Regions from separate parts of the Peribacillus sp. R9-11 genome, predicted to be linked through region 1. Evidence: riboswitches for the same ligand, from Rfam matches in the RefSeq annotation. Region 1 holds a riboswitch; each other region holds the start of a gene.
What was found. Region 1 has a riboswitch for S-adenosylmethionine ahead of RE409_RS22415 (2-hydroxyacid dehydrogenase). Riboswitches for the same ligand answer to the same signal wherever they lie in the genome.
Positions count from the first base shown of each region.

Region 2: linked by a shared signal. The riboswitch ahead of RE409_RS15540 (YezD family protein) and the one ahead of RE409_RS22415 (2-hydroxyacid dehydrogenase) in region 1 are both predicted to bind S-adenosylmethionine.
Region 3: linked by a shared signal. The riboswitch ahead of RE409_RS25460 (O-acetylhomoserine aminocarboxypropyltransferase/cysteine synthase family protein) and the one ahead of RE409_RS22415 (2-hydroxyacid dehydrogenase) in region 1 are both predicted to bind S-adenosylmethionine.

Region 1 is NZ_CP133763.1:4,612,992-4,616,271, reverse strand. It holds gene RE409_RS22420 (molybdopterin oxidoreductase family protein) at 1-1,027, opposite strand, end outside; SAM riboswitch class I at 1,186-1,276, shown strand; gene RE409_RS22415 (2-hydroxyacid dehydrogenase) at 1,419-2,420, shown strand; gene RE409_RS22410 (FGGY-family carbohydrate kinase) at 2,439-3,280, shown strand, end outside.
Region 2 is NZ_CP133763.1:3,208,025-3,211,304, reverse strand. It holds gene RE409_RS15550 (TetR/AcrR family transcriptional regulator) at 1-580, shown strand, start outside; gene ssuE (NADPH-dependent FMN reductase) at 1,007-1,543, shown strand; SAM riboswitch class I at 1,876-1,984, shown strand; gene RE409_RS15540 (YezD family protein) at 2,163-2,306, shown strand; gene RE409_RS15535 (phosphoadenylyl-sulfate reductase) at 2,521-3,198, shown strand; gene sat (sulfate adenylyltransferase) at 3,227-3,280, shown strand, end outside.
Region 3 is NZ_CP133763.1:5,222,105-5,225,384, forward strand. It holds gene RE409_RS25460 (O-acetylhomoserine aminocarboxypropyltransferase/cysteine synthase family protein) at 1-1,276, opposite strand, end outside; SAM riboswitch class I at 1,380-1,485, opposite strand; gene RE409_RS25465 (thioredoxin family protein) at 1,647-1,955, opposite strand; gene RE409_RS25470 (toprim domain-containing protein) at 1,959-2,324, opposite strand; gene gcvH (glycine cleavage system protein GcvH) at 2,415-2,795, opposite strand; gene RE409_RS25480 (arsenate reductase family protein) at 2,892-3,248, opposite strand.

The DNA.
Region 1 (3,280 bases):
AGAGAAATCCTGAATTGGATTTAACTGCACCTCCGCCTTTTACTAGCCACTGTCCTGTTAAAGCAGGTAAACAGGCAATCGTCCGAGTGCTCATCCCGCCATTATCATGATGCTGAAGACCATTTCCAATCCGAATCATTGAAGGGGAAATCGCCCCATACATCCTAGCTAATTTGTATATGTCTTCTACGGGAACGCCTGTTATGTCAGAAACCATTTGTGGCTGATATTGCTCAAGATGATCTTCTAGCTCTTCATAACCAATCGTATATTCCTCTAAAAACGATCGATCCACTAGCTTTTCTTTATAGAGTATATGCATGATTCCTAATGCTAGTGCACCATCAGTCCCTGGGAGAATGGGAATGAACCAATCGGCCATTCGTCCGGTTTGATTTTTATGAACGTCAATAACAATGACTTTAGCTCCTGATTTTTTTGCTTTTTGTGCGAGTGTTACTTGATGCATATTTGTACTTACGGCATTGATTCCCCAAAAGATGAATAACTTAGTTTCGGTCATCTCTTCTGGGTCTGTACCGTAGCTCCCCCCCATTGTGTAGCGGTAGCCTGTTGAGCCAGCAACTGAACAGATGGTCCGGTCAAGTTGACTTGATCCGAGGCGGTTAAAAAAACGGCGATCCATTCCTTCTGCAGCGAGTTTCCCCATATTCCCATAGAAACTGTAAGGAAGAATGGTTTGTGCCCCTTCCTCTGAAATAAGATTTTTCCAATGATTTGTGATCGTTTCGATCGCTTCTTCCCAACTAATAATGGTGAAATTCCCCTCACCTTTTTTTCCCACGCGTTTTAAAGGATTCTTAATTCTCTTGCTATCATAAATCCGTTCACCCATATTCCGAACCTTGTTGCAAATATTCCCTTTCGTCACTGGATGATTTGGGTCACCACTAATTTTCTTGATTTTTCCATCCTCTTTGTGTACAAGTAAACCACATTGGTCTGGGCAATCAAGAGAACAGACAGAAAGGACTACACCATTTTCTATATCTTTATATGATTGCATGTCAGTATCCTTTCATGAAAAAAATGATTCATAGATTATATCATACGGAGAGAATATTTAGAAAGTTCAAATAAATATTGACTTCCGTTTTGAAATTCATTATATTTGGTATATTCTATTAATTGAAAAAATAGTTAAACCAATATAATATTGTAAAATTTCTATCAAGAGAGGTGGAGGGACTGGCCCTTTGAAGCCTCGGCAACATTATTGTGCCAATTCCAGCAAGCGAAGCTTGAAAGATAGAAAGAGTGGCCTTTTATTTTATTGTTGTGAGAACGATATTATGAAGTAATTATCTCTTTCCGTCTTAGCGGGAAGAGATTTTTTTATTTTTAAGAAGTGAGTTACTGACAGGTAAAGTCGTTACATAAAGGAGAGAGATGTAAAAATGAACATTCTAGTAACAGCACCATATAACGAAGCGGGCATCAAGGAATTAAACGAGTTATTTGGAAAGGCTACCTATCAACCTTGGAAGGAAAATGGAAGGGCCTATAACGAAGTAGAGTTGATCTCTTTATTAAAAGAGTCTAAGGCGGAGGGGTTAATTACTGAGTTAGATCAAGTAACAGAAAAAGTATTCGCTGAAGTACCTGAATTGAGATTTGTGGGTGTGTGTCGTGGCATGCCTTCTAATGTTGATGTGGAAGCTGCAACAAAAAGGGGACTTCCCGTCTTTTTCACTCCAGCACGTAATGCTCAGGCTGTTGCAGAATTATTTGTCGGTAATCTCCTTACATTTTTAAGGCATACCATTCCTTCCAATCAATGGTTGAAGGAGGAAAAATGGAATGAAGACTATCTCCAAGCCTATTTAAAGTTTAAAGGAAATGAAATTTCTGGGAAAACAATTGGAATGGTGGGGTTTGGGGCCGTGGGCCAGCGAATTGCAGCGGTTCTTGAAAGTTTTCAATGTTCGATAAAATACTATGACCCTTATGTAGAGAGTGATAATCCTAATCATGTTCGGGCTTCTTTAGAAGACGTTTTTTCGACAAGTGATGTGGTATCCATACACCTCCCTAGAACAGAGGAAACGATCGGGATGATCAATGAACACTTTTTGGGACTGATGAAAGAAGAGGCAATCTTTGTAAATATGTCAAGGGCTGTCGTGGTTGAAAGAGATGCGCTTGTACAAGTATTAAAAGCACAAAAGATTAGGGGGGCGATATTAGATGTGTTTTATCAAGAGCCGCCTGAACAAAGTGACTATGAATTAATTAAATTGCCCAATGTATTAGCTACTCCTCATCTTGCCGGCGCAAGTTATGAGGTTGAGGATCATCACGTCTCAATAATGAACCAAGCGTTAACAAAGTGGACAACACAACATACTCTTCAGATTCCAACTCTATATAACAGAAAAAATCTAGAAGTTAAGTCATAAGAAAGAAGAGTGAAAAAAATGGCTATAAAAGAAGGTTATTTAGTATTTGATATCGGTACTGGAAATGCAAGAGTGGCTATCGTTGAGACAACAGGTGAAGTCGTCTCTATTGAGAGAGAGGATATACAATATGAAATTGAACCTCTTTATCCTGATAGTCGATACTTTTCACCTGAATTACTTTGGAAACAGCTTATTCAATTAGCAAAAAAGGCGATGGCTAAAGCTCAGCACATTTCAATCAAGGCAATAACGTCCACTAGTCAACGGCAAGGAATTGTTTTGCAGGATCAGGATGGGCACTCGTTTATCGGGTTACCTAATATTGATAATAGAGGCCGCGAATGGGAAAAGGAGTTTTCAAATCAACCTTTTATTTATGAAAGGGCAGGTAGATTACCCTCTGCATTGTTTTCAGCTTTAAAGCTGGTCGCCCTGCAAAAGAGGCAGCCGCAATTATGGGATAAAATTAAATACTTTACAAGCATCAGTGAGTGGGTTGCCTATAAATTAAGTGACGTGCTCGTCTATGAGCCATCACAAGCGACCGAAACACTGCTATATGATGTTCAGAAACAAGAATGGTCAGAGGAGTTGTGTGAACAATTCGGGATATCGGTAGACTTGTTACCCGAATTAAAATCGTCTGGTTCGATCCTTGGTGAAATTACACCGAATATGGCTCAGATGCTGGGATTGGACGAAAAGGTTTTAATCGTAGTAGGAGGCGGTGATACACAGCTGGCTATCGCAAGCACGTTTGCCGAAAAAGGTGATGTCATCATCGTATCTGGAACGACCACCCCTATTTGCCATATTACTGATGAATATAGTGTGGATTCTAAACGAAGAGCATGGAC
Region 2 (3,280 bases), 1.4 Mb from region 1:
AGGGCAGCAAACAAAAGAACGGATCATTAATGTAGCCCGGACTCTTTTTGCCAGTAAAGGTTTTGACATGACCAGAACGAATGAAATCGCTTCTGCCTGTAATGTTTCCGAAGCTACGATTTACAAATACTTTGACAGCAAAAAAGAGTTGCTTTTGGCTACGATTACTCCTAGTGAAAAAGAAGATGCGGAAGTTGAGACTAGCCACCTTTCTACGGATGAGCTTGTAGAGAATCACGTTATCACATTGATAAAAAAAATTCTTGAAAATAAAGAACAGTATTCGATATTATTTCGAGAAACTCAATACGATCAAGAAATTTCTAAACAATATGTTGAGCAAATCTTCAAGCCAAATGCTAAGCTTATTGAACTTCAGAAGAGAATTGATACTGGAGAGATTCACTATATTTCCGATATTATCTTATTTAATGTAGGAATTATTTCTTTTACATTAGCTTTATCGACCCATTATGAGATTCATCAACAGAAAACGGAACCGTATTTTACTGAGGAACGAATAAAGAGTATTGCTCAGCTTTTAGTATATGGGATTCATGGAAAAAGCAATAATACATAAATAAACGGTCATATTTAAGGCGTATGAGTCAACAAGCCGCAAATATGACCGTTGCTTTATCTACTATTAGTATTAGTTATTCAAGCTTGTACCTCTAGACTTGACGATACATTGTGCAAACTAGTGTAATCCGAAGAATGGAACTATACCTGTTATTTTGGAGATGCAAAAATTAAAAGGTCAAGGAAGAAACAGATTTAAATTTCAGGGAAAAAAGAGGGGGATAACTGATGAAAGTTTCTGAATAGGTTATTCATATTAATCCCGAGTTAAACACTTGACTTTTATTTTTCTGAATATTACGATGATTATATGATACATGACTTTACCTAGGCAGGGTTCTTATCCGATTTATTAGTGATTGAGTGATTTTTATTGAATCAGCAAGTCTTATCGCAGATAAGAAAATAATAGGAGGAAATTTATATGAGCGAAATCGTAATTTTATCAGGCAGTCCAGCGAGTCCATCAAGAACTGATATCTCTTTAAAACATGTTCGATCACTAGTTGAACAAGTGGGGTTTACCACTGCTTATTACTCTATAACGGATTTTTCCGCAGATGATCTATTCCAAGGCCGGTATAATAGTGAAGATATAATAAAGCTTTCAGAAAAAATTCAGGAAGCTAGAGGTATCATTATTGGTTCACCAGTATATAAGGCATCTTACACAGGCGTGTTAAAAGCTTTGATTGATTTGCTACCTGAGGGTGCATTTAAAAATAAGCCTGTTCTGCCAATTATGATTGGTGGAAGTAACAGGCATTTATTGGCGATTGATTACGCACTTAAACCTTTAATTTCAATTTTAAAAGGTGAGCCGTTGCAGGGCTTATATTTTGTAGATAAGGAAATAGATAAGCAGAATCCAGAAAGCCCAATTAAAGATAGCGAATTAGTTGATCGTGTGCAAAGTCAGGTGCAAGAATTTGTTGAAGCGATTCAATTAAGAAATAATTAAATGCTGTTAATAGACTAAAAGTAAAGGCTTAAGGTTTTGAACTATTTTTATTTTCATGAGATTAAAGATTATTTATGTACAATCATTAAAACTAATTAACCTTAACAATTAGGCCTTAAACAATTGTAAAAAGAGGTAAGTAATGAAATAGACTCATTTTTTTTAAGAGTTTCTCTTGAAAATGAGTCTATTTTCATATTTAACTTATACAATATCCGTTCAAGGAAAAGTGTGTATAATAATAACAGTTCACCCATTTTATTAATCCAAGTTATTTTATAAGAAAACTCCATTGACAAGGAATAAATATATGTTAATATTTAAAATAATAAAACTTATCCAGAGCGACGGAGGGAATTGGCCCTTTGAAGTCCAGCAACCTGCATGATGGATGCAAGGTGCTACATCCAACAAAATGTTGATCATTTTGGAAGATAAGGTAAAAAATATTACCTTGAAAATCTTTCCATCATGGAAGGGTTTTTATTTCTGTAAAATTCGTTTGCAAACCATAGCATTGTAAGATGTTTTGGAATATATAAATTTAAGAAAATGCATTTTATAAACGGGTCAGCTATACGATAAGCTAGTCTCGGATTTTCTTAAAGGAGGAACTGGCTTGGAAAAAGAGAATCAGCTGGAGGAAATATTTGAACGCCTACAAGAAATGCTTAAGTCGATGAAATATGGATCCATAACACTTATCGTCCAGGATGGTAAAATTATCCAAATGGAAAGAAATGAAAAGCTGAGAATTAAATAAGGTATCTGCTGACTAGAAAACTAGAGGTGGATTTAACTGATATAAAAGAGAGTATTAGTTAAATTCGTCTCTTTTTTCTAGGGTCTTTTAAGCGTTAAAAAACAACAGCGAGTATTAATCGCAAGTTACTCTATTCTGTGAAACATTTAGCAAGTTTTTAGAGGGGGCTTTAAGATTGTCTGCATTAGTAAACTATGAAAATTTCGACACAGAGATTTTGCCTGCATTTCCTGAGGACAGTGAGACAAAAGGTGCTTTAGAAGTTCTTGAGTGGGCAAATTCCCAATATGGTAACAAACTCATTTATGCATGTAGTTTCGGCATTGAAGGAATAGTACTTACGGATTTATTGGCAAAGGTCAATCCTTCAGCCAAAATTGTTTTTCTGGATACGGATGTTCATTTTGAAGAGACTTACAAATTAATTGAACAAGTTAAAAAGCGCTATCCGCAGCTTTCAATTGAAATGAAAAAGCCGGCATTGACGCTCGAGGAACAAGCAACTGAATATGGAGATGAGTTATGGCTCCGTGATTCAAATAAATGTTGCAGCATACGTAAGATCGCGCCGCTTACTGAGGTACTTTCAACGGCAACTGCTTGGCTCTCGGGACTACGCAGGGAGCAATCTGAAACAAGAGCATTAACGGAATATATTAATCAAGATAATAAGTTTAAATCAATTAAAATATGCCCGCTTATTCATTGGACATGGAAAGATGTATGGCGCTATGCCCATAAAAATGGACTTCCATATAATGTTCTTCACGATAATGGATATCCTAGTATTGGCTGTAAAACATGTACGGCACCTGCTATCAATGCCGATGATTTACGCTCAGGACGTTGGCAGGGCGCGCAAAAAACAGAATGCGGATTACATTTATCTTAATAAATAGAAAATTTAGGGGGAAATTAGTATGACAGTTAGCTTACCGCACGGAGGAACGTTGATCAATCGTTGGGAACCAGAC
Region 3 (3,280 bases), 610 kb from region 1:
TCGCTTTTTCAATTGCCTGCTCTAAATCTTCTATTAAATCCTCTACGTTTTCAATACCAATCGATATGCGCACTTGATCAGCACTTACACCCGCTTTTGCTAAACCTACATCATTCAATTGTTGATGGGTCGTACTAGCAGGGTGGATAATTAAACTTTTAGCATCCCCTACGTTGGCTACATGCGACCATAACTCTACCGAATTGATAAGTTTTGCTCCAGCTTCGCGTCCACCTTGAATTCCAAAAGTCACAACAGATCCTGCTCCCTTAGGCAAATATTTATCCGCCAGCGCTTTATCAGGGTGACTTCCATTACTAGGGTGCGAAACCCAGTTCACAGCAGGATGATTTTCCAAATATTGAATAACAGACTTAGTATTCGAAAGATGCTCTTTCATTCTCACATGCAACGTTTCTAGCCCCAGCGTAAACTGGAACGCGCTTTGAGCACTTAACGTCGGCCCTAAATCACGAAGTAATTGCACACGAGCTTTTGTGATAAAGGCAGCAGGGCCGACTGCTTCAGAGTATACAATCCCATCGTAGCTTGGATCCGGTTCCGTAAAGCCAGGGTAGTTTGGTGAGTTCCAGTCGAATTTGCCCCCATCCACGATGATGCCTCCTAAGGTGGTTCCATTTCCCAAGAGCCATTTTGTAGCAGAGTGGATGACAATATCCGCTCCAAAATCAATTGGCCGGCAAAGGTATGGGGTAGCAAAGGTATTATCGATAATGAGTGGTATGCCCGCATTGTGAGCAATGTCCGCTACAGCCTCAATATCAAGAATCCTTAGACTTGGATTTCCAATTGTTTCCGCAAATATAGCCTTCGTTCTAGGCGTGATGGCTTTTTTGAAATTTTCAGGGTCATCAGGAGAGACGAACTTCACTTTTATCCCATATTTAGGAAGAGTATTTTCAAAAAGATTATACGTACCGCCATATAATGTAGAAGCGGACACTATTTCATCTCCTGCACCAGCAATATTTAGGATTGACAGTGTAATGGCAGCCATCCCACTTGCGGTTGCCAGTCCGCCGATACCACCTTCCAACAAGGCCATTCTTTCTTCGAAAACACTGACCGTAGGATTATGAAGTCGTGTATAAATATAGCCATTTTCCTTTAAGCCAAATAAATTTGCTGCATGGTCAGTATCTTTGAACAAGTATGCATTGCTTTGATAAATAGGCACTGCACGTGCACCCGTTTCATCTACTTGCAGACCCCCGTGAACACTCAATGTTTCGAAACGCAACTTTTTCTCTGCCATAAGATTTCTCCCCTTTTTCTATGGATTTAGTTGGATTTAAGAATCAGGCCTTCCTCTTTTAACAAGCAAAAAAACCACTTCATAAGAAGAGGCTTATATACTCTCCTCATCTTCCAGAGCCAATACTCTGTTGGAATTAGCACCGTATATAAATTTATACCGGTTGCCGGGCTTCGTCGGGCCAATCCCTCCGCCACTCTTGATAAGAACTATTAAATTTAGCAGTTACTTTCTTAATTCAAAATATAGCACTTTAGAATTATCCAGTCAATCAATTATTTGAATATTCTTATTTCAATTCCCCATCAACTATATCGTTTATTCACTACTTTTCTACAGCTAAAAAGCCAACCCATATTGGATTGGCTTTTTAGCTTATTTCCTTAAGCACTCCGTACAAATAAGGAACAGACTGAAAGGCATAAATTTTTTTCCGCAGCTGCCCTTCTTTAAATAGTAATAAACAAGGTACACTCTCAATTTCATATGATTCGGCGATTGTTTGGACATAGTTCATATTCATCTTTCCTGCCTTCAAGTCTGGAAAAAGCTCCAATGATATCGTAAGCATCCTAGAAGCCACCTGACAGGTCCCACACAAAGGTGTATATAAATATAAGCAAAAGGTTTCCCCTTCTTCAACAGCAAGCCTACAATCTTCTTCTTTCAATTCTTGCATCAATTAGTCGTTCACCCTTTGACTTAAAAATTTCATTTTCACATTCATATTGGCAGATAGGAGCACTGTAGCGATATGATGTTCGGGGGCACTTTCCACTTCTTTGTACATTTTATTGATATACAAGTGGCTTGCTTCTGGCATTTCCCTTCGGAATTGCTTCCGTAGCTTTTCTCCTGAATCATCTGCGTCAAAAAGGAGATAAACATCACGGTCCACCATTTCATCTACTAACTCATCCAGCTTAGTTAATGAAATGGTCCCATTTGTACATCTTATTTCCACATCTTCATTCAAAACGGAGGCAACTTTTCTTCTATCGGAACTGCCTTCTACAATGATAACTTTATCAAATTCGCCCCACTCCATGTCATCACTCCATCTCACGAATTGTGTGCATGCTGCCTTTTTATAAACTGAAAAAGAGAGCAGGCCTATTTAGACCCTCTCTCCTTCATTTTAACCGTTTATCAGGCTATCATATTCTTCAGCGCTCATCAGGTTTTCAACGTCACTGATATTTGATGGTTCAATCACGATCATCCATGCTTTTTCAAAAGGAGATTCATTTACGAATTCAGGATTGTCATTCAACTCTTCATTTACTTCAACAACTTTACCACTGATAGGAGCATACAGCTCAGATACAGTTTTAACAGATTCAACACTGCCAAATGGCTCGTTCGATTTCAATTCAGCGCCAATCTCTGGAAGCTCAACAAAAACGATGTCCCCAAGTTCGGACTGAGCAAATGCTGTAATTCCGATGCGTACTGTTCCATCTTCTGTTTTGACCCATTCATGTTCCTTTGTGTAACGAAGTTCTTTTGGTGTTGTCATCATTAATTCCCTCCATAGTACATCTTATTTTATCTATTACATTATAAGGTAGATTTTTTTTAAAAGTAAGGAATTAACCAAATATTTCGTATTATTTTAGTTCCAAGTCTGTTCGAATTGTTCTTCTTTGAAACCAACTGTCACTTTTGTGCCGTCCGTAACAATCGGCCTTTTAAGAAGCATACCATCAGTAGACAATATATCTAGCATTTCTGCTTCAGAAGCTTCTTTCAGTTTGTCCTTTAAACCCAGCTCCCGGTATTTTTGCCCACTAGTATTAAAAAACTTCTTCAGCTCTAATCCGCTGGTATTATATAGTTGTTCGATTTCTGTTCGAGAAGGCGGATTTTCTACTATATGAATCGCTTCATATTGCAGTTCATGACTATCCAGCCACTTCTTCGCATTACGGCATGTGCCGCATTTTGGGTACCAATATAATGTTAAGCCCATTGTTTCACCACCTATCAATAGAATACCCGTTT